DNA from 4 places in the Clostridium sp. DL1XJH146 genome. Region 2 is predicted to be linked to each of the others. Evidence: predicted binding sites of a transcription regulator. Region 2 holds the regulator's gene; each other region holds the start of a gene.
What was found. Region 2 encodes Rex, which represses fermentation and respiration genes when NADH is low (regulators of the CRP and FNR family bind a similar motif). Its sites were predicted from a motif close to ATTGTTAANNNNTTAACAAT; they were not measured.

Region 1: the regulator Rex is predicted to act here: its motif matches at 2,155-2,174, upstream of prdC (proline reductase-associated electron transfer protein PrdC).
Region 3: the regulator Rex is predicted to act here: its motif matches at 2,061-2,080, upstream of ACVHXK_RS03450 (flavocytochrome c).
Region 4: the regulator Rex is predicted to act here: its motif matches at 3,926-3,945, upstream of adhE (bifunctional acetaldehyde-CoA/alcohol dehydrogenase).

The regions. Positions count from the first base shown of each region.
Region 1 is NZ_JBTVVN010000008.1:65,808-71,770, reverse strand. It holds tRNA gene ACVHXK_RS05895 (tRNA-Sec) at 1-60, shown strand, start outside; gene prdR (sigma-54 dependent transcriptional regulator PrdR) at 145-1,884, shown strand; gene prdC (proline reductase-associated electron transfer protein PrdC) at 2,209-3,495, shown strand; gene prdA (D-proline reductase (dithiol) proprotein PrdA) at 3,654-5,531, shown strand; gene ACVHXK_RS05875 (CBO2463/CBO2479 domain-containing protein) at 5,547-5,822, shown strand; gene prdB (D-proline reductase (dithiol) protein PrdB) at 5,834-5,963, shown strand, end outside.
Region 2 is NZ_JBTVVN010000023.1:45,309-51,271, reverse strand. It holds gene ACVHXK_RS11970 (ABC-F family ATP-binding cassette domain-containing protein) at 1-1,447, opposite strand, end outside; gene ACVHXK_RS11965 (redox-sensing transcriptional repressor Rex) at 1,668-2,309, shown strand; gene ACVHXK_RS11960 (sulfide/dihydroorotate dehydrogenase-like FAD/NAD-binding protein) at 2,472-3,365, shown strand; gene gltA (NADPH-dependent glutamate synthase) at 3,365-4,750, shown strand; gene ACVHXK_RS11950 (FTR1 family protein) at 5,033-5,728, shown strand; gene ACVHXK_RS11945 (DNA-3-methyladenine glycosylase family protein) at 5,961-5,963, shown strand, end outside.
Region 3 is NZ_JBTVVN010000004.1:60,748-66,710, reverse strand. It holds gene ACVHXK_RS03460 (ATP-binding protein) at 1-1,195, shown strand, start outside; gene ACVHXK_RS03455 (response regulator) at 1,197-1,922, shown strand; gene ACVHXK_RS03450 (flavocytochrome c) at 2,191-3,918, shown strand; gene ACVHXK_RS03445 (glycoside hydrolase family 3 protein) at 4,016-5,866, opposite strand.
Region 4 is NZ_JBTVVN010000016.1:33,179-39,141, reverse strand. It holds gene gabT (4-aminobutyrate--2-oxoglutarate transaminase) at 1-1,039, shown strand, start outside; gene adhE (bifunctional acetaldehyde-CoA/alcohol dehydrogenase) at 1,183-3,816, opposite strand; gene ACVHXK_RS09570 (chromate transporter) at 4,424-4,975, shown strand; gene ACVHXK_RS09565 (chromate transporter) at 4,962-5,525, shown strand; gene ACVHXK_RS09560 (sensor histidine kinase) at 5,809-5,963, shown strand, end outside.

The sequences.
Region 1 (5,963 bases), on a different contig from region 2:
AAACTGTGTTGGGGCGTTAAGAGCGTCCTGGGTGGGTTCGATTCCCACATATTCCCGCCAAATATAAGACATAACACCTTGGTCAGATAATTTTTATCTTATCAAGGTGTTTTTTAAAAATAAAAACCTATAGAGGTGAGTAGCGTGTTTTTATATTCAAAAAATTTTTTAGTTAGAGACGTTATGTCTAAGAATTTTAATGTCTTTAAAGAAAATTGTGAATTGGACAAAGCTATAGAGAGTATGTTAAGAAACAAATATGAAGAAATTTTTGTTGAAAATAAAAATGAAGAATTAATTGGAGTTCTGACTTTTGTTGATATATCTAGAATAATGCAAAATAATGATTATTCTAGAATGACGTTAAAGGAATTTTTGAATTGTAATTTGATGAGTGTAAGTTCAAATGTGACATTATTAGAGTGTAGGAATATTATGGTTAAGAATAAAATTGGAAGAATGCCTGTAGTTGATTATGGAAAATTAGTAGGAGTTATAAGGAAAAATGAAATTCTTCAGTATTTTTATAAAACTATAGAAGATTCAAGCATGAAATTAGACCATATCCTTAATTCTATATATGAGGCTGTTTGTGTTGTAGATACTGAGGGTATAGTTGTTCTTTGGAATAAAAAGTCAGAAAAACTTTATGGCGTATTGCAAAAGGATATTTTGGGTAAACCAATAAAGAATTTTTTCCCTAATGCTTTGATACTAAAAGTTTTAAAAACTAAAGTTGCTTATGAAAACGTTAATCATGAACCTAAAAAAGATTGCCATATGATTATTACTTCTTCACCAATATGGATAGATGGAGAATTTGCAGGGGCAGTAAGCACAGATAGAGATATTTCTAAAGTTAAAAAGTTAGCTAGTGAATTACAAAAGGCAAATGATACTCTGAAGTTTTTACAAGGAGAAATGAATAGATATTCGCAGGCTGATTTTGGCGGTGTCGTAGGTAAAAGTAAGCAAATAATTGATAAAATTGAAATTGCAAGGAAAGTTGCTGGAACAAAGGCAGCAATATTAATTACAGGCGAGAGCGGGACAGGAAAAGAGGTTTTCTCTAGAGCAATTCACAATTATAGTGGAGAAAAAGGTCATTTTATTCCTGTTAATTGTAGTGCCATTCCGGATGGTTTGTTTGAAAGTGAGTTTTTTGGATACGAACAAGGTGCATTTACAGGAGCTAATAAAAAAGGGAAAATAGGATTATTTGAAATGGCTCAGGGAGGAACTATATTTTTAGATGAAATTGGTGATATGCCACTTTTTATGCAAGCCAAACTTCTGAGAGTACTACAGGAGAAACAAATAATAAGAGTTGGTGGAAATAAGTATATTCCTATAAATACAAGAGTTATATCAGCAACAAATAAAAATTTAATTAAAATGGTTGAAAATGACGAGTTTAGAGAGGATTTATATTATCGTATTAATGTAGTTGAAATAAACTTACCGCCACTTAGGAAAAGGAAAGGTGATATTCCTTTGCTAGTTAATACATTTCTAGAGGAATTATCTAAGAAGAATGGTAAAAAAATACCACAAATAGATAAAAATACTATGAAAATCATACAAAATTATCGTTGGAAGGGAAATATAAGGGAGCTAAAAAATACAATAGAGAATTTAATAGTGTTATCTAAAGATGAGTATATTACAAGTGATTTAATTCCTGAATATATGATAAAAGATATGGATAAAAAAGTTATTAATGATGAAAATTTAGATTTAAAACAATCTATAAAAGAACTTGAAATTAAGCTCATAAAAAAAGCTTTGGTAGAAGGTAAAGGCAATAAAGCGAAAGCAGCAGAGTTATTAAATATACCACGAGCTACCTTGTATTATAAAATGGATAGTTACAAAATAAAGTAACGTCAATAATCTGACAAACGTCAAATTATTGACGTTTTTTTAAAATTATTGGATTTTGATTAGGCTGGTAAATGTTTACAGGAAGTTTGTGTAGCTTATAATGAGAGGAAATTGTCAGCAAACTGGCAGAAGATAACTTTTATTAGTAATTTCTATAAGTGAGTATTATGATATAAAAATTTCCTATATTAGCAATAATCTTAGGTTGATTGAATTTATTTACATAATGTGAAATTATTTTAAGATGGCACAGTAATTGCTAATTATACTATTGTGAAAAAAAGTACAAAAGAATTTGAACGTATTATATGAGGAGGTGAAATAATGAATATCTCTATATTACTAAAACAACATGTAGGAGCTCCGTGCGAACCTATAATAAAGGTTGGAGAAGAGGTCAAGAGAGGACAACTAATAGCAGTTCCAAAAGGTCTAGGAGTAAATATACATTCAAGTGTTTTGGGGAAAGTTGTAGATATTGATGGTAATAATATTGTCATTGATGCCAAAGATGACCAACCTGAAGATTATATAAAAATAAAAGAGGTTGAAAATAACCTTGAGGCAATAAAAGAAGCTGGTATCGTTGGTGCTGGTGGAGCAGGTTTTCCGTCATATATTAAGTTTAATACTGATTTAAAAGGTGGTACTGTCATAGTAAATGCTGCAGAGTGTGAGCCAACATTAAATCATAATACAATGCTTTTAGAAGAAAATCCAGGTATTGTTATTAGAGGACTTAAATATGTAATGGAAATCACAGGTGCTGCAAATGGCTATGTTGCAATAAAGCCTATCCATAAAAAAGCTCTTTTATCGGTAGCAAAGGCTTGCAAATATGAAGAAAACATAGAAGTTAAATTTTTACCTAATATGTACCCAGCTGGTGATGAGAGAGTTATTGTTAGGGAACTTTTGGGAATTGTTTTAGAACCAGGTACTCTACCAATAACTGCAAATGCCATTATTTCAAATGTAGAAACTCTTAAAAATGTAACGTTGGCTATAGAAGAAAGAAGGCCTGTAATTACAAAAGATGTTACTGTAGGTGGAAGATTAAAAGATGCTCAAAAGGGTAGAGTGTTCTTTGATGTACCTATAGGAATGCCTATAGGACATTATATAAAAGAATGTGGTGGATATATTGAACCACATGGAGAAATTGTAATAGGTGGTCCTTTTACAGGAAAACACGGAGAGGAATGGACACCAGTTAATAAAACTTTAGGTGGAATATTAGTGGGCATGCCTTTCCCAACAGAAAAAAGAAAAATTGGAGTTATTGCTTGCGAATGTGGAGCTCAGGAAGAAAGATTAACAGAGATTGCTAATGCTATGGGAGCAGAGGTAGTTGCTACTACAAAATGTAAAAGAATGGTTGAGGTTAATGGAAGATATAGATGCGATAAACCAGGAGTATGCCCAGGTCAGGCAGAAAAAGTACTATATCTAAAAAAAGAAGGTGCGGAGGTTATACTAACTAGTACGTGTCAGGATTGAACTAACACAGTTATGCAAGTAGCTCCTAGGTTAGGGGTTCCCGTATACCATAGTACAGATCATGTGTTAAGGGCCTTTGGTCATAAACTTTATAGAAAAACAGATAATTAGCAAAATATAATTAGCAATGTGCAATTTGCAATGTTCAATAATTGCTAATTGTAAATTGCAAATTGCAAATTAAAACATAAACAAAAAGTTTTTATAAAAACATTAGTTTTTAAAATAACAATATTAAAGATTAAAGCAAAAAACAAGGAGGGAATTAAATGTCTATTACAATAGAAACTGCTAAGGAGCATGCAAATGATGTAGCTATTACATGTTGCAGGTTTGAAGCAGGAACCGTTATTGAACCATCAAATATAGAGGATCCAGATATTGTACCAGATTTAGAAGCGTCAGGATTATTAGAAATACCAGAAAATTGCCTTAAAATCGGTGAGGTTTTAGGTGCAAAATTGAAAGTAACTGTAGATGCTTTAACAGCATTAACTACTGATGTACTTGAAGGTGTTACCTTAATGGAAAAAGAAGAAGAAGTTGAAGAAGAGGATACTCAAGAAATACAAGCTGTATCTCCAGTAGAATCAGTAGCACCAGTAGCACCAGTTACAAGCATTGGTGGCAGCATAGTTAAAATCCATATCGGTGAGGGAAGAGATATTGACTTAGAAATTCCTTTATCAATAGCAGGAGGAGTAGTTGGAGGAGCAGTACCAACAGTTACAAATGTTGTTGCTGAAGAAAAAGCTACAGTTGAAGAAAAGAAATTAGAAGAAAAAGTTATAAGAAGTTTAACAAGAAAGCACTTTAAAATAGAAAAAGTTGAGATCGCAAAAGAAACAAAAATTGAGGGAACAACATTATTCATTAGAGAAGATGTTGTTAAAGATGCAATTAGTACTCAAGATTTAGTAGTAGATATAAAACTAGAAATTATTACACCAGAAAGATATAGCGAATACTCAGAAACAGTAATGGATATTCAACCAATCGCCACAAAAGAAGAAGGCGAAGTAGGAGACGGTATTACAAGGGTACTTGATGGAGTTATTGTAATGGTAACTGGTACTGATGAAAATGGTGTTCAAATAGGAGAATTTGGTTCTTGTGAAGGAAAATTAGATAGAAATATTATGTGGGGAAGACCTGGATCACCAGAAAAAGATGAGATTTTTGTAAAAACACAAGTAACAGTTAAAGCTGGTACAAATATGGAAAGACCAGGACCTATAGCTGCACATGAAGCAACTGACATTATCACTCAAGAAATAAGAGAAGCTCTTAAAGTAGCTGATGAAAGCTTGGTTGTAAGTGAAGAAGAATTTAATCAAGTTCGTCGCCCGGGTAAAAAGAAAGTTGTAATAGTAAAAGAAATCATGGGTCAAGGAGCAATGCATGATAACTTTATATTGCCAGTAGAACCAGCAGGAACACTTGGGGCTAAACCAAATGTTGATTTAGGAAATGTTCCGATAGTTGTTTCTCCACTTCAAGTATTAGATGGATGTATTCATGCATTAACATGTATTGGACCTGCTTCAAAAGAAACTACTAGACATTATTGGAGAGAGCCATTAGTATTAGAAGCTATGCATGATGAAGAAATAGATTTAGTTGGAATAGTATTTGTTGGTTCACCACAAGTAAACTCTCAAAAATTCTATGTTTCTAAAATACTTGGAATGACTGTTGAAACTATGGATGTTGATGGTGCTATTGTTACTACTGAAGGTTTTGGTAACAATCACATAGATTTTGCAAGTCATATTGAAGAAATTGGTAAGAGAGGTATCCCAGTAGTTGGCGTAACTTATTCTGCTGTTCAAGGACAATTAGTAGTTGGCAATCCTTATATGGATGCATTAATAGATAATAATAAATCAGCTCAAGGTATAGAAAATGAAATACTTGAAAATAACTGTCTTACTCTTGAAGATGCTATTCGTGCAATGGCTATGTTAAAAACAAAAATGGCTGGCGAAGAAATAAAAGAAGCAGAAAGAAAATGGAATCCGAATGTTAAATTGAATAACATAGAGGCTATAGAAAAAGCTACAGGAAGAAAAATAGAGTTAGTTGCTAATGAGAAATCATTAGAAAAGAGTAAGAAAAGAATGGAAATATACGAAAAAGAAGATTAGGATGGAGTGTTGATAATGGATAGACTTAAATATTTATCTTCAGAAAAATTCTTTGAGGGCATTGTAGTAGATGTAAATGATTGTTCAGTTACTATGGACCTTAAAGGAAGAATGGGTCAATTAAAAGTACCAAGAAGATTAGTAATAACTGATTATGAATTATTGGTAGGACAAGAAGTTGGTTTGATGATGAGCTATCCTGAGATACTAGGTCCAGAAGTTGATGAAGACTATGCTGAAATGGCAAGAAGAGAAAAAGAAGTAAAAAGAAAATTAGAAAAAGATAAATAGGAGGTAAGGAAATGAGCTTAACAAGTATAAAAGGATTACAATCTGAAATATTTGTTCCAAATACACCTCCAGTAGTATGGACTCCTGTTACAAAACCATTAAATGAAATGGTTGTAGCATTAGCAACAGCTGCTGGTGTAC
Region 2 (5,963 bases):
TAACATCTAGGTGATTTGTAGGTTCATCTAATAGTAAGAAATTTGATTGTGAAAGCATTAACTTTAAAAGATTTATTCTACATTTCTCGCCACCACTTAGGTTGGATATTTTTTTAAAAACGTCATCACCAGTAAAAAGGAAAGCAGCTAAGGCGTTACGCACACTCGTTGTTGTCATTGTAGGGAACGTATCCCATACTTCATCTAATATGTTCTTTTCATCATTTAGATTGGATTGCTCTTGGTCATAGTAACCTATCATAACATTCTGGCCTAATTCGAAAAAACCAGAGTCTGGTGATACTTTATTCATTAGTATATTGAATAGTGTAGTTTTACCTCTTCCATTATCGCCTATTAATGCTGTTTTTTCGTTTTTCTTTATTTCTAAATTGAGATTAGTAAATAGAACTTTTTCACCATATGATTTTGAAATATTTTCTGAATAAAGAACGTCATTACCGCTAGTTATTTCTGGCACAAAAGTGAAACTTTTTAAATTTTTTTCCTTTGTAGGGGCATCTATTCTTTCTACTTTATCTAATTGTTTTTGTCTGCTTTCAGCAGCTTTTATACTTTTTTCACGATTAAATGATTTATACTTTTTTATGATATCCTCTTGTCTTTTAATTTCTGCATCTTGAAGTTTAAAGGCTTTTAATTTTTCTTCATATCTTTTTTCTTTTAAAGTGAGGTATTCCGTGTAGTTACCTTTATATATTTCAATTGTTCCACCTTTTAATTCTAAAGTTCTGTTGGTTATAAAGTCTAAGAAAAATCTATCATGTGATATTACTAAAATTGTACCCTTATAGCTTTTTAAATATCCCTCAAGCCATTCAATAGCTTCTAAATCTAAATGGTTAGTAGGTTCATCTAAAAGAAGTATATCGGGATTAATTAAAAGAAGTTTGCAAAGAGAGGCTCTCGTTTTTTGACCACCACTTAAAATATTAATATTTTTAGTATAATCATCTTCAGTAAATCCAAGACCTTTTAGAACTTTGTTGATTTCTGCTTTGTATGTATATCCACCTTTGTTTTGATATAATTCAGTTGTATCTGTATATTTTCTAATAATTTTCTGATGATATTTTTCATTATCAAGGTCATAAGGTTTTGACATTTCGATTTCTAATAATTTTAGATTTTTCTCCATATTTGTTAAATCTTCAAAAACCTTTAGCATTTCATCATATATAGTATTGGTACTTTCTAAAGTTAGATGCTGCGATAGATAACCTAATTTTTTATTTTTATCAACAAATATGTCACCACTATCAGCCTCTATTTTTTTTATTAAAATTTTGAAAAGTGTAGATTTACCGGCACCATTGGGGCCTACTAACCCCACTTTTTCACTATCATTTATATTAAAAGTGGTATTTTTTAGAATTTCATCTACACCATAGCTTTTTTTTATGTTTTTGCAGCTTAAAACTACCATTACATTCCCCACCTTACTCTTGCATATTAGTTTAATTAATATATATTATCAAATAGCTTGCATTTTTAATCATAAATATATAAAATCATATTATATAGTTTAACATTTAATAATGCAAAAAAATAGAGAATAAATATATCATATTTATTGTAATTGTAAATTTGTTATATTATAAATAGTTATTATTATTTTAATTTTAATTCTTAAAGGGAGTGCGCGCATGAATAAAAAAGAAAAAAAGAGCAATGTTTCTATGGCAGTAATAAGAAGATTACCTAAATATCATAGATATTTGCAAGAATTAATTAAGAATGATATTGATAGGATTTCTTCAAGAGAATTAAGTCAAAAAATTGGATTCACAGCTTCACAAATAAGACAAGATTTAAATTGTTTCGGAGATTTTGGACAGCAAGGATATGGATATAATGTTTCAGACTTGTATAGAGAAATTAGTATAATTCTTGGATTAGATTTTCAATACAAAACTGTAATAGTTGGAGCAGGTAATATTGGGCAGGCAATTGCTAATTATACTGAGTTTAACCGACTAGGATTTGAGTTAAAGGGGATTTTTGATGTTAATCCAAAACTAATTGGATTAAAAATAAGAGATGTTGAAGTTAAAGATATTGATAGTCTTAATGATTTTTTAAGTAATTGTGAAGTTGATATTGCGGTTATATGCGTTCCAGGAGAAAATGCTCAAAAGGTTTGTGAGATAGTTGTAAAAAATGGGGTTAGTGGGATATGGAATTTTGCACCGGTAGATATTGAAACACCGGAAAATGTAACTGTAGAAAATGTTCATTTGAGTGAAAGTTTGTTAACTTTAACATATTTATTAAAGCAAAAAATATAATAAGCTCCTAAAAATAGAGTTTTTTTAAGAACTTCACTTTACCTTTGTGAAGTTTTTAATTATAATATAAACTAGAGTAATTTTAAATCTTGTCATTAAGTCTACCCAATAAATATTTTAAGATTTCCTCGGCTATATATATAATTAAAGAGGTGAAAGTAAATGTATAAAATTTTAAAGAGACGAGAACTCGCTCCTGATTTATATCTAATGGATATAGATGCACCTAGAGTAGCAAAATCAGCACAGCCAGGACAGTTTATTATTGTCAAGCTAGACGAAAAGGGAGAAAGGATTCCTTTAACGATTTGTGATTATGATAGGGAAAAAGGTTCTGTCACTATTGTATTCCAACAACTTGGTACATCAACAGTACAGATGGCCCATCTTCAAGAGGGTGACTACGTTAGCGATTTTGTAGGACCACTTGGACAACCTTCAGAATTTATTCATGAAGATATAGAAGAATTAAAAAAGAAGAAGATTATGTTTATTGCGGGTGGAGTTGGAACAGCACCAGTATTTCCACAAGTAAAATGGATGAAAGAACAAGGAATTGATGTTGATGTAATAATTGGTACAAAATCAAAATCAACATTGATTTTAGAAGAAGAAATGAAAGAATATGCTGGGGATTTGTATGTAGCAACAGATGATGGTTCTTATGGATTCCATGGTCTTGTTACAAACTTATTTAAAGAGCTGATAGATAACAAAGGAAAGAAATATGATCATGTAGTAGCAATAGGACCAATGATTATGATGAAATTTGTGTGTCTTATGACAAAAGAATACGACATACCTACAACAGTAAGTCTTAATCCAATTATGGTAGATGGTACAGGCATGTGTGGAGCTTGTAGAGTAAGTATAGGAAATGAAATTAAATTTGCGTGTGTAGATGGACCTGAATTTGATGGACACTTAGTTAATTTTGAAGAAGCTATGAGAAGACAAACTATGTATAAGACAGAAGAAGGAAGAAGTCAACTTAAGGTAGAAGAAGGAGATACACATCATCACAAGGGTGGCTGCGGTTGCGGAGGTGACAACTAATGGATAGAATGCATAAAATACCAGTAAGAGAACAAGATCCTAAGGTTAGAAGTAGAAATTTTGAAGAAGTATGTTATGGATATAATGAGGAAGAAGCTGTTGCAGAAGCACAAAGATGTTTGAATTGTAAAAATCCTAAGTGTGTAGGTGGGTGTCCAGTTTCAATAGATATACCGGGATTTATTGAACATGTAAAGAAAAATGAATTTGAAGAGGCTGCAAGAGTTATTGCCAAGTATAGTTCTTTGCCAGCTGTATGTGGAAGGGTTTGTCCACAAGAAAGCCAATGTGAAGAAAGATGCGTCCTTGGAATAAAAGGAGAACCTGTTTCAATAGGAAAGTTAGAAAGATTTGTAGCTGATTGGGCAAGAGAAAACAATATTGATTTATCTGAAAAGGAAGAAAGCAAAGGTAAAAAAGTAGCTGTAGTTGGTAGTGGGCCTGCTGGACTTACTTGCGCAGGAGATCTTGCTAAAAAAGGCTACGATGTAACTATATTTGAAGCACTTCATGAAGCCGGTGGTGTTTTAGTATATGGTATACCAGAGTTTAGATTACCAAAAGAAAAAGTTGTTAAAGCAGAAATAGAAAATATTAAAAAGCTTGGAGTTAAAATTGAAACAAACGTTATTATAGGAAAAACTACAACAATAGAAGAGTTGATAGAGGATGAAAATTTTGAATCTGTATTTGTAGGTTCAGGAGCAGGTCTTCCTAAATTCATGGGAATTCCTGGTGAGAATTTTAATGGAGTTTTTTCAGCTAATGAATATCTAACAAGAGTTAACCTTATGAAAGCTTATAAAGAAGACTACCAAACACCTGTAAAATCAGGTAAAAGAGTAGCCGTTATAGGTGGTGGAAATGTTGCTATGGATGCAGCAAGAACTGCCCTTAGATTAGGATCTCAATCTCATATAGTATATAGGAGATCAGAGCAAGAACTTCCAGCAAGATTAGAAGAAGTACATCATGCTAAAGAAGAAGGTTTAATCTTAGATATTTTAACAAATCCAGTGGAAATCTTAGCTGACAAAAATGGATGGGTTAGAGGTATGAAATGTATTAAAATGGAATTAGGAGAAGCTGATGCTAGTGGCAGAAGAAGACCAGTACCAATTGAAGGTTCAGAATTTGTAATGGATGTTGATACTGTTATAATGGCATTAGGCACAAGTCCAAACCCACTTATTTGTTCAACAACTAAAGGTTTAGAAGCTAACAAATGGAGATGTCTAGTGGCTGATGAGACAACAGGAAAAACAACTAAAGATAAAGTATATGCAGGTGGAGATGCCGTAACAGGTGCTGCTACTGTTATACTTGCTATGGGAGCTGGTAAAGCTGCTGCTAAAGCTATTGATGAGGAACTTAGTCAACAATAATTTAATATAAAAATTTACGAAAAAGAGAGTCTTTTAGGCTCTCTTTTTGTTATTTTATTTATTGAGAACACTAGAATATTATTGAATTTAAAACTTTGGCTAAGTTAATTAACTTTGTTCAAACAATAGCTAATAAGTAACAAGTATATAAAACAGAATAGTTAACAAAAGTTTAGGTATTAGCATATAGTATTATAGCCAACAATACCCTTTTTCAATACATAGGTAGGTGATATAGCACTTTTCTATGAAAACACACTAGATTATTTGGAGGGTAAAAATATGTTAACAGCATTAACAATAACTTTTAGAGAAGCTCTAGAGATGTTAATTATTCTTGTTCCTTTAATGATTTATGTTACTAAGATAGGAAAAGAAGAATTGAGTAAATATATTGTAATTGGTTCTTCAGCAGGTTTAGTTGTAAGTATAATATCTGGAATATTGATTATCAGTGGAATAAATTCACTTAGAGGATTATCGAAAGATATTTTCCTTGGTGGAACCATGGTGTTCATCGCTTTGCTTGTCTTGTATAACATCGCTTGGGTAGGAAAGATTGGGAAAACAGTTTCACTTAGTGTAGAAGATAATAATGAAGTGAAATTAGAGAAAATTAGTTTGTTTTTACTAGCTTTTGTTACAGTATTCAGGGAGAGTTTGGAGATTATACTTTTTTTAATCCCGCTTGCTAATTTAGGACCAATATCAATTATTTTAGGGGTATCAATAGGTGCGGTTATTTCTGTGATTGTTATGTATCTAATCTATAAGACATCTTTAAAATTGAGGATAAATTTAATTTTTAATGTATTAACTGTTTTTTTGATTTTAATTGGAGGACATTTATTTGGAGAGGGAATAGATATATTTGTAGAGGGTGAGGATGTAGAAATGGCAGCATCACTTATTTATATTATTCCACTTTTAATAATTTTCATAAAGAAACAATTGAAAAATCTAGTTAAAAAAAATTAAATAATAAATCATATATTATTAAAAATAAGGATTTTTTATTCATAAAATCCTTATTTTTTTATGTTATAATTTATCATAATAGTGAAGAATATATAAAATGAGGCTCTGCTAAAAAAAGAAGTGAACATTGCCAATTGTTATTTACGCTAAAGTAATTTACTTAACAAAAGTTTTGATATCAACAAGATTATAAAACACAGACTAATAAAATATCGAGAGAGAGTGTGAGAATATG
Region 3 (5,963 bases), on a different contig from region 2:
TGTATTGATTTCAGCTATAAGGGCATTTGCACCTATATATTACAATGGAGAACAGGTAGGTGCTGTTTTAGTAGGACTTTTGAATGATACTGTAAATAAAGAAATAGCTCCATATACAAATAATTTTAAATTGTTTTTTATGATAGGTATTATTGGAGGAATTGTAGGGGCAGCATTATTAGCTTTTAATATAAAAAAAGCTATATTTGGACTAGAACCTAAAGAAATTGCACTTTTAATGGCACAAAGAGAAATAGTTCTTCAAAGTCTAAAAAATGGTATATTGGCAGTTGATTTAAATGGTGAAATAATGTTATTTAATAAAGCAGCAAAATTAGTGTTCAATTTAAAAGAGGAAGATATAGGGAGAAATATTTCAGAATTTAGTAAAGCGTATATGGATCAGGTTATACAAGTCTTAGACACAAAAGAATCAGTTTATAATAAAGAGATGAAGATAGGATTGAATAAATATATTATATGTAGTCATACATTATTAAAAGATTATAAGGACGACATAGCGGGTGTTGTATCAAGCTTTCAAGATCTAACAGAAGTAAAAGAAATGGCTGAGGAGTTAATAGGAATTAAAAAAATGACTAATGAATTAAGAGCTCAAAGTCATGAATATATGAATAAGCTTCATACAATATCTGGGTTAATTCAGTTAGAAGAATATGATAAAGCTGTTGATTACATATCAGAGTTATCTGAGACAAGAGAAAAAGTAACAAGTAATTTACACAAAAATATTAAAAAATCTTATGTGGCAGGTATATTATTAGCAAAGTATTATAAGGCTAAAGAACTTAGAATTAACTTGGAAATTGACCCTAATTCTTATTTAGAAGAAATACCAGAAAGTATAACAGAAGGTGATATTTGTTCTATTATCGGGAATTTAATTGAGAATGCTTTAGATGAATTAATTAAAATAAATAATGGTAAAATAAATGTAAGTATAAGAACAGATGAGAGTGAGCTTAAAATACTTGTTCAGGATAATGGACGAGGAATTGATAAAGAAATAAAAGATAAGATATTTGAAAGAGGAACAACCACAAAAGAAGGCAACAGAGGAATTGGTTTATGGATAATAAAGCAAATAATAGATAGGGCAGGAGGAAACATTAATATTATAGTAAATCAAGGGACAACTTGGGATATTACAATACCTATGAAGAGGGGTGTATAAAATGATTAATGTATTAATAATCGAAGACGACCCAATGGTTAGAGAGATAAATGAGAAATTTTTAGGAAAAGTTGAAGGGTACAATTTACAGGCAAGTGTTGGGAGTATTGAGGAAGCAAAAGAAGAAATTACTAAAGGCTCTGTGAATTTAGTCTTGCTAGATATGTTTTTATCAAAAGGAGTAGGCCTTGATTTTCTTAAGTGGATTAGAACAAATGAATTGAATTGTGATGTTATATTGATTACTGCAGATAAAAGTATTGAGACAGTGGAGAGCGCATTCCGTTTTGGGGCAGTGGATTACATTATAAAACCTTTTACTTTTAAGAGATTTAAAGATGCATTAGAACAATATAAAAGTAGAAAGGTTAGTTTTACAGAAAAGAAGAATGCTGAACAAGATATTATAGACCAAGTTGTCTTTAAGGAAAATAAAGATAAAGTAAATGTATTTGAAGATATAAAGGATATAAGAGACGTGAAAGGCGTTAGCCAACACACCTATGAAAAAATAATTAATTGTATTGAAAAGATAGGAGATAAAAGTATTACTGCTAAAGAAATTGCTGAATTAGTAGGAGTTTCTAGAATTACAGCTAGAAGATATCTTGATATCTTAGAGAAAGAAGGCAAAGTGGTTTTAGAAATGGAATACGGTAAGATAGGAAGACCTTTAAATAAATATAAATTTAATAATGGATATAAATTTAACAATGATTATGAATAATTAAGTATAACAGAAGGTGTAGGGTTCAATATATTTGAGCACTACACTTTTTTAGTTTTAAGCAATATATTTATAATATAATTTAAAATTGACAAAAAAGAATAAAATATTGCTTAAAAATAAGATGTATTTAGTAATAATGATATTTATTTAACAAAATGAACAATATAAATAATATTAATTTAAATTGAATAAATATTATTTATATTATACAATACATCTGTAGATAGTTAAAAATTAAACAAACTTAGAACTAAGGGGAGGAATTATGAAAAATTTAAAGAAGTTAACATCATTATTATTGGTACTTGTATTAGCAGTATCATTGGTAGCATGTGGATCATCATCTAAAAGTGAATCTACTGTATTAGCCGGTGAAGCAGAAGGTAAGAATGGAATAATTAAAGTAGAGGTTACAGTTGAAGATGCAGAAATTAAGAAGATAGACGTTGTAGAAAGCAATGAATCAGAGTTTACTGATGATGTCTTTGTACAAGTTATTGATAATGTTGTAGAGGCAAATAGTGCTGATATAGATGTTATATCAGGGGCAACTGTTACAAGTACAGCAATATTAGCTGCTGTAGCAGATGCACTTAGTAAATCAGAAGTTGAATTAGTAGCAAACTCAGTAGAGGTTGACGCAGAAATAGTTGAAGATGTTGACACTGAAGTTGTTATTATTGGTGGCGGTGGTGCTGGTCTTACAGCAGCAATTCAAGCTACTGAAGATGGAGCAAAAGTAATTTTAGTTGAAAAAAATGCAATTCTTGGTGGTAATACTAGTTATGCAACAGGTGGATTAAACGCTGCTGAAACTGTATATCAAGAAGAAGCAGGATATGAAGATAGTGTAGAATTATTTGTTGAAGATACTATGAAGGGTGGAGATAACTTAAATAATCCTGACTTAGTACAAGTATTAGCTGAAAATTCTGCAGAAACTGTTGATTGGTTAGTTGAAAGAGGAGCAGATTTAAGTGATGTTGGTATACTAGGTGGAGCTAGCGTTAATAGAGCTCATAGACCTACAGGTGGAGCAGCAGTTGGTAATCACATAGTTGAAGTATTAAGTGCAAAAGCTGAAGATTTAGGAATTGAAATTAGATTAGAAACAAAAGCTGTAGACATAATTTCTGCAGATGGAAAAGTTACAGGAATTAAAGTTGAAGATGCTAAAGGTAATGAGTACGCTATAAATGCAAAAGCTGTTGTTATTGCAACTGGTGGATTTGGAGCTAATCCAGAAATGGTAGTTGAATACAAAGCAGAATTAGAAGGATTCGGAACTACAAATGGTCCTGGTGCTACTGGAGATGCTATTGGTCTTGTTGAGCCATTAGATGTAGAATTAGTTGACATGGAGCAAATCCAAACTCACCCAACTGTAGTACCTGAAAAGAATAAAATGATAACAGAAGCAGTTAGAGGTAATGGAGCTATATTAGTTAATAGAGATGCTAAGAGATTTATTAATGAATTAGAAACAAGAGCGGTTGTATCAGCAGCAGAATTAGAGCAAGAAGGACAAACTGCTTTCTTAGTATTTGATCAAACTGTAAGAGAAAGTTTAAGTGCTATAGAAACATATGCTAAATTAGGATTATTAACAGAAGCAGAAACTTTAACAGAATTAGCTGAAGCTATTGGTGTAGATGGTACTGAATTAGAAAATACAGTTACTACTTATAACACATACGTAGCAGCAGGCGAAGATAAAGATTTTGCAAGAGATAATATGAAAACAGAACTTAATGTTGGACCTTACTATGCTGTAGAAGTTGGACCAGCTGTTCACCATACTATGGGTGGGTTAATGATCAATACTGATACTCAAGTAATAAATAATTCTGGTGATGTTATCGAAGGATTATTTGCAGCAGGAGAAGTTACTGGTGGAGTACATGGTGCTAATAGATTAGGCGGAAATGCTATGGCTGATATCACTACATTTGGTAGAATTGCTGGTACTAATGCAGCAAAATTAGCAGAATAATAATTAATTGAAATATAAAAAATCTCAGAAGATTATCTTCTGAGATTTTTTAATTAAATAGGAAATAATTTCTATTTATGATAAAAGGACAGTGATTTTAGTATTTTAAGCCAAAATCGTATTCATACTGATAATTACCGCCATTATAATCATCCATAATCACTGAATCATCAGCTTGCTCGATTGTTTTCGGCCAAGTCATTGGAAGAGTCCCTTTAAAATTATAATCTCCAAAGATTACATCGGATACTCCATTTCCTTCTGTGCCAGGTAGCCAAGCCATAACAAAAGAATCCCAATCATTGACATAATCATCTATAAGCAAAGGTCTACCAGCTAAGAGTATTGTAACAATAGGCTTATCTAGCTCTTTAACTTTTTCTAGAATATCAATATTACTTTTATAGCCAGTAATACTATCTAGTGTTAATTCTCCATTATCTCCAAATCCTTCAGCATAAGGTTTTTCAGCTAAGACCACCACCACTATATCTACTTCATCTGCTTTTGAGAAAGAAGTAATTAAATTATCACCAAGCTTATCCTTAAAAGCTTGTCTAATAGTGGTTCCAGAAGTTAAATCATTTTCTTCTATACCTTGCCATTCCATTGTCCATCCACCACATTGCAAGCCTAGATTATTTGCACCGGGACCTACTAGTAAAACTTTTTGATCTGTATTTAAAGGAAGGGTATTAGAGTCATTTTTTAATAGTACTAAGGATTCTCTAACGGCTTCACGAGCTAGTTCTCTATGCTCATCATTACCAAGTACATTTTCTTTTGCTTCAGCTAGTGGATTGTCAAATAGATCTAAATCATATTTTAGTTTTAAGAGTCTGTAAACTGCATCATCGATTCTTTCTTCCGATATTTTATTATTGTTTACTGCATCAATAAGTGTATTGTAAACTTCCATCCAATTGTATGGTTGCATTAATAGGTCAATGCCACTGTTTACTGCTAAAATTACTTTTTCTTCTAAAGTGTCTGCGTTTATTTCATTTATGCCATCCCAATCGGATACTACTACTCCTTTAAAACCAAGTTCATCTTTTAATACATCAGTAATTAGATATTTATTTTCATGCATTTTTAATCCGTTAAAGCTACTGAAGGATACCATTACAGTTTTGACTCCATTTGAAATAGCCTCTTTGTATACAGGCAATTGTATAGACCTTAATTCTTCTTCGCTAATTTGCACATTTCCTCTATCAATGAGATAATCTCCTTCACCTGTGCCAAAGGTAGTTTGTCCATCACCTACATAGTGCTTTGCAGTAGCTGCAATATTTTGCTCTTGAAGACCTTCTATGTAGTTTCCGATTAATCCTTCAACTCTTTCAGGGTTTTCACTTAAGCTTTCGTATGTTCTACCCCACCTAATATCCTGCGCAATAGAGACGGCAGGGTAAAAATTCCAATCTAGTCCTGTAGATGCAATTTCTTCTCCAACTGCAGAGCCAATTTGGTACATAAGATCACTGTTGTTTGCAGCACCTAGCCCAATGTTATGAGGAAAAATAGTAGCATCAAGAACATTACTATGACCATGAACTGCATCTATTCCATATATAATCGGTACTTTAGAAGAAGAGCTTAATGCGGCTTCTTGCATTTCGTTGTACATAGTTACCCATCCAACGACAGTATTAGAACTAGGAGTACTACCTCCACCGCTTAGAATGGAACCAATATTATATTTTTTTATTTCTTCAAGAGTTATTTCTCCACGCTCCGCTTGTATCATTTGTCCAACTTTTTCTTCTAGTGTCATTGATTCAATTTTATTTTCGATGTCCTCATTTTTACCAATTTCTAAGTCAGTAGGGTTGCTTTTTAGATTGAATATATTGTTGTTTTTCATGAAAACTGTAATAATAATAAAGATAACGATTACAGAAAGTGATAAGATAAACCATTTATTACGTTTAAATTTAATCATTGTATAAGTCCTCCTAAAATAGATTTTAAAGTGTATATAATTTCTGATGATTAAATTGTAACATTATATTTTGTAGAAGTATATAAAAATCTTAACC
Region 4 (5,963 bases), on a different contig from region 2:
AGGACAAAAACTTATAGAAAAAACTCCAGGAGATTATCCTAAAAAAATTATTTTTGCTAATAGTGGGGCTGAAGCAGTTGAAAATGCAGTTAAGATAGCTAGAAAATATACGGGAAAATCAACAATTCTTTCTCTAGAAAATGCTTTTCACGGAAGAACTTATATGGCAATGACACTAACTAGTAAAGTTAAACCTTATAAAGCTGGATTTGCGCCATTTAACACTGATACCTATAAAATACCAGCAGCAAATTGTTATAGATGTAGTTTTGGTGATAAAAAATATCCAGAATGTGGGTTAGCTTGCGCTAAAAGAGTTGAAACATTATTGCAAGGAGAATTATCTCCAGAAATGGTAGCAGCCCTAATAGTTGAACCAGTTCAAGGTGAAGGTGGATTTATAGTACCACCTAAAGAATACTTAAAAGAGCTTCAAAGAATTTGTAATAAAAATAATATTGTATTTATTGTAGATGAAATACAAGCAGGATTTGCAAGGACAGGAAAGCTTTTTGCATCAGAAAATTTTGATATTGAACCAGATATGATGACTTTATCAAAATCTATTGCAGCAGGTATGCCTCTGAGCGCTGTTATTGGTAAAGCAGAAATAATTGATAATCCGTTACCGGGTTCTATTGGAGGAACATATAGTGGTAATCCTGTAGCTTGTGCAGCTGGACTTAAAGTATTAGAAATAATAGAAAAAAAGGATTTATGTGAAAGAGCAAATGAAATAGGTGAAAAGATAAAAGATAGAATGAATAGTTTAAAAGATAAGAGCAAGTATATTGGTGATGTAAGAGGCATAGGAGCAATGATTGGTGTGGAATTTGTTAAGGATAAAGAAACAAAGGATCCTTATAAAGAAATCATTAGTGAAATCTGTAAATATTGTTTAGAAAAAGGTGTTATATTTATTAGTGCTGGTATATTTTCAAATGTAATAAGATTTTTACCACCATTAGTTATGACTGATGAACAATTAGAATATGGATTAGATGTATTAGAAGAGGCAATAATGGTTTATTCTAAATAGAGAATATATAATAAACAAATAGTATAACAAATTAAAATATAAAATAAATTATAGACTACATATAATCCATGTAGTCTATAATTTATAACTGAGATATTCTCTGGTTTTTATATTTAATTATTATTTGAATTTATTATAGTTTATTATTTAGTTTTTTTTGCAGCTGATTTTTTTTGTGCTTCTTTTTTTTCTTCAGTTCCTTCAAATGCATTAATGTACATTTGTTTTATTTCGCTTATCAACGGATATCTTGGGTTAGCTCCAGTACATTGGTCATCAAATGCATTTTCACTCATAGTATCAATAGTAGCATAGAATTTAGTTCCTGAAACTCCGAATTCCTTTATAGTTTTTGGAATATTTACAGTTGATTTTAATTCATCTATTGCAGCCATTAATAGTTCTATTTTTTCTTCATCAGTATTTCCACCTAAGTTTAGATAGTCAGCAATTTTAGCATATCTAGATTTTGCATTTGGATATTTATATTGAGGGAATGCAGCTTGCTTTCTTGGGTTATCAACTGCATTAAATTTAATTGTTTCATTAATTAATAATGCGTTTGCAACACCGTGAGGTACATGATGTTCTGCACCTAGTTTGTGAGCCATTGAGTGACAAACTCCTAAGAAGGCGTTGGCAAAGGCCATTCCTGCCATAGTTGAAGCGTGAGCCATTTTTTCTCTTGCTTTCATATTGTTTGCACCTTCTGCATATGCTCCAGGTAGATATTTGAATATTAATCTAATAGCTTCCAATGCCATTCCATTAGTGTATTCAGAAGCGAGTACTGATACATAAGCTTCAATTGCATGAGTTAAAGCATCTATACCAGAAGCAGAAGTTAATCCTTTTGGCATATTAAGCATTAATTCAGCATCTACAATTGCCATGTTAGGTGTTAATTGATAATCTGCTAGAGGATATTTAGCTCCAGTTTTTTCATCAGTGATTACAGCGAATGGTGTTACTTCAGAACCTGTTCCAGCAGAAGTTGGAATTGCAACCATCATTGCTTTTTTACCCATTTCAGGGAACTTATAAACTCTTTTTCTAATATCCATAAATCTCATTGCTAAATCTTCAAATTTAACCTCAGGATGTTCATATAAAACCCACATAATTTTGGCAGCATCCATTGGTGAACCACCACCAACTGATATAATTGTATCAGGATTGAATATTGCCATTTCAGCAGCACCTTTTCTTGCAGTTTCAAGAGTTGGATCAGGTTGAACATCATAGAAAATTCTATAATCTATATTCGACTCTTCAAGAGTTTTAGTAACATTATCAACAAAGCCTAAATCGTAAAGGACCTTATCAGTTACTATAAATGCTTTTTTCTTACCCATATCTTCTAATTCTTTTAATGCAACTGGAAGACAACCTGTTTTAAAGTAAACTTTTTCTGGAACTCTGAACCAAAGCATGTTTTCTCTCCTCTCAGCAACGCTCTTAACATTTAATAAGTGTTTAACTCCTACGTTCTCAGAAACTGAGTTTCCACCCCAAGAACCACATCCAAGTGTTAATGATGGAGCAAGTTTGAAGTTATAAACATCACCTATAGCACCTTGTGAAGAAGGCATATTTATCATAGTTCTACCTGTTTTCATCATTTGACCAAATTTTTCGATTCTATCTCTGCATTTAACTTGGTTTGTATATAAAACAGATGTATGACCAAAACCACCAAGTTCTATTAATCTAGAAGCTTTAGTTAGTGCTTCATCAAAGCTTTTAACTCTATACATACCTAATACTGGAGATAATTTTTCATGAGAAAATTCTTCTTCTAGTTCAACTGATTCAACTTCACCAATTAAAACTTTAGCAAATTCAGGTACTTTAACCCCTGCAAGTTCTGCTATTCTAAATGCTGTTTGTCCAACGATATCAGCATTTAATCTACCATTTATTATAATTGTCTTTCTTACCTTATCTATTTCATCACCTTTAAGGAAGTAAGCACCTCTATCTTCAAATTCTTTTCTAACTTCATCATAAACTTCATCCATTACTATTACAGTTTGCTCAGATGCACAAATAACCCCGTTATCAAAAGTTTTAGAAAGTAGAATTGAACTTACTGCCATTTTTAAATGAGCTGTTTCATCGATTATTGCAGGTGTATTACCAGCACCAACACCTAAAGCAGGTTTACCAGAAGAATATGCGGCTTTTACCATTCCAGGACCACCAGTAGCCAGTATAATATCAGCTTCTTGCATAATTGCTTGGGATAATTCTAATGAAGGAACATCTATCCAACCAATGATATTTTTAGGGGCACCAGCTTTAACAGCAGCATCTAAAATTATTTTAGCAGCTTCTATAGTACAGCCTTTAGCTCTTGGATGTGGAGAGAAGAATATAGCATTTCTAGTTTTTAGTGCAATTAGAGCTTTGAAAATTGCAGTTGATGTAGGGTTTGTAGTAGGAACTATTGCAGCTACAACACCAATTGGCTCTGCTACTTTTTCAATTCCGAAGGTTACATCTTTTTCAATAACACCACAAGTTTTTTCATCTTTATATTTATTGTAGATATATTCAGAAGCAAAATGGTTCTTTATAACTTTATCTTCTACAATACCCATTCCTGTCTCTTCAACTGCCATTTTTGATAATGTAATCCTAGCATCATTTGCAGCCATTGCAGCAGCTCTGAAAATTTCATCAACTTTTTCTTGAGAGAAAAGAGCAAATTCTTTTTGAGCCTTTCTTACTTCTTCGAGTCTTACTTTTAATTCTTCTAAATTTGTAACTTTCACAATAGACACCTCTTTTTTTTATTTTTTGAGTAGATTTACTAAGGTTATTATTTGCGCAAAATTAAAATATTAATAATAAATTATTTGAAAGTGAATTAAAAACTAATTAATAGATAAAAATTTAACAAACTAGCAAAAATAAAAAAAACTTCATTTAATAATAATTGTCAAAAATTGGATAGAAAAAACTATTTAAACTAAATTGTAACACGATATTAAAATATGAACAGTCTTAATTAACTTATAGGTAACCTAAACAATTGTATAAAATGGTATTCTAAACTGTTTTATTGTTAAGCTTTTAACAATTTAGATTATAATATATAATTTTATAAAAAGCAAGTGTTTTTTTGTTGTATGAGCAAAAAAAAATGTTGCAATCAATTACATGCAGTGATTTGCTGGAATATGAATTTGAAAAAATTCAAGCATATGGGAGGAAAATAACATTAACATCAATTTAATATTGCAAATTACTTATAACTACCAACAATATTTCATTATAATTAAACATTTAAAACATAATTTAATTTTTAAATTTTGAATATAAATAGTGATATAATATGTGTTGATAGAAAGTATTTTATATGATTTTGGAGGAAAGTTTATGAAAGTTTTATGGGAATTATTTAGTTGCTTTTTTAGAATTGGGGCATTTACTTTTGGTGGAGGATATGTAATGCTTCCTATAATACAAAGAGAAGTAGTGGACGTTAAAAATTGGGCAACAGATGAAGAAGTCATTGATTATTATGCAATTGGACAATCTACTCCAGGAATTATTGCTGTAAATACTGCTACCTTTATAGGATATAAGGTAAAAGGTGTTGTTGGAGCAATTATTGCAACGTTAGGAATGGTAACTCCATCGTTATTGATTATCATGATAATTGCTGCTTTTTTTTCACATTTCCAAGATTATGTAGTAGTTCAAAGTGCATTTGCAGGTATTAGAGCAGCTGTTGTTGCACTGCTTATAAATGCTGTTATTAAAATAGGAAAAAAATCTATAAAAGATAAAATAGGATTTACTATATCTATAGTAAGTTTTTGTATAGTAGCATTTTTGGGAATTTCTCCTATTTGGATTATTATTGCTTCTAGCATTATAGGTATTTTTATCAAGTTTGGAGGTTACCGAAAAAATGATATATCTTAATTTATTTCTAGTGTTTTTTAAAATAGGACTGTTTACTATTGGAGGAGGACTTGCTATGTTGCCTCTAATTGAAAGGGAAGCAATAAGTCATGCATGGATGACTTATGAAGAATTTATAAATATGATTGCTATTTCTCAATCAACACCAGGGCCAATTGGAATAAATATGGCTACTTACGTTGGTTATACAAATGCTCATGTTATTGGAGCCATTATTGCTACATTAGGTATGATTACTCCGTCATTGATAATAATTATAATAATTGCTCATTATTTTATGAAGTTTAATGAAGAACCTATTGTGCAATCAGCTTTTTATGGTTTGAGACCAGCTGTTACAGGATTAATTGCAGTGGCAGGATTTAATGTTGCTAAAGTATCTATTTTTAATTTTACGGAATTTCTAAAAACACATAGAGTAACGGATTTTTTTCAGTTAAAGGCATGTTTACTATTTATTGTTATATTGTATGTATCGAATAAGTGGAAGAAACATCCTATAGTATTTATTGTGATTTCTGCTGTAGTAGGTATTGTGTTTAAATTTTAGACGTTTTCATATAATATTTTAATTTAGATATAATTAATGTATTTGTAAAATTTAAAATATATTGAAATATAAAAGAAAAAATTGACAGTAACATTACAAATATGTACAATAAAAATATATATTTGTAATAATATAAGTAGATAAATGAATAAAATTAATATAAATTATAAATATAATAAGTTATGACAAGTAAAATAGATTTTTTTTATTAATTAGTGTTAAGATTTCTAAGGAATAATTTATAATAGAATTTTATTGAGGGAGTATGTGAGAAGGGATGGAAATGCAAAAAATAATATATGCTTGTTGTGAATCAATAGTATTTTTATTGATATTTTTGAGTTTTACACAAAAATATAGAAATACAAGAAATACGGTTTTAAAATCAATTGTTTTTATAGTGAGCTATACTATATTTAGTATTTTTATAAAAAAATC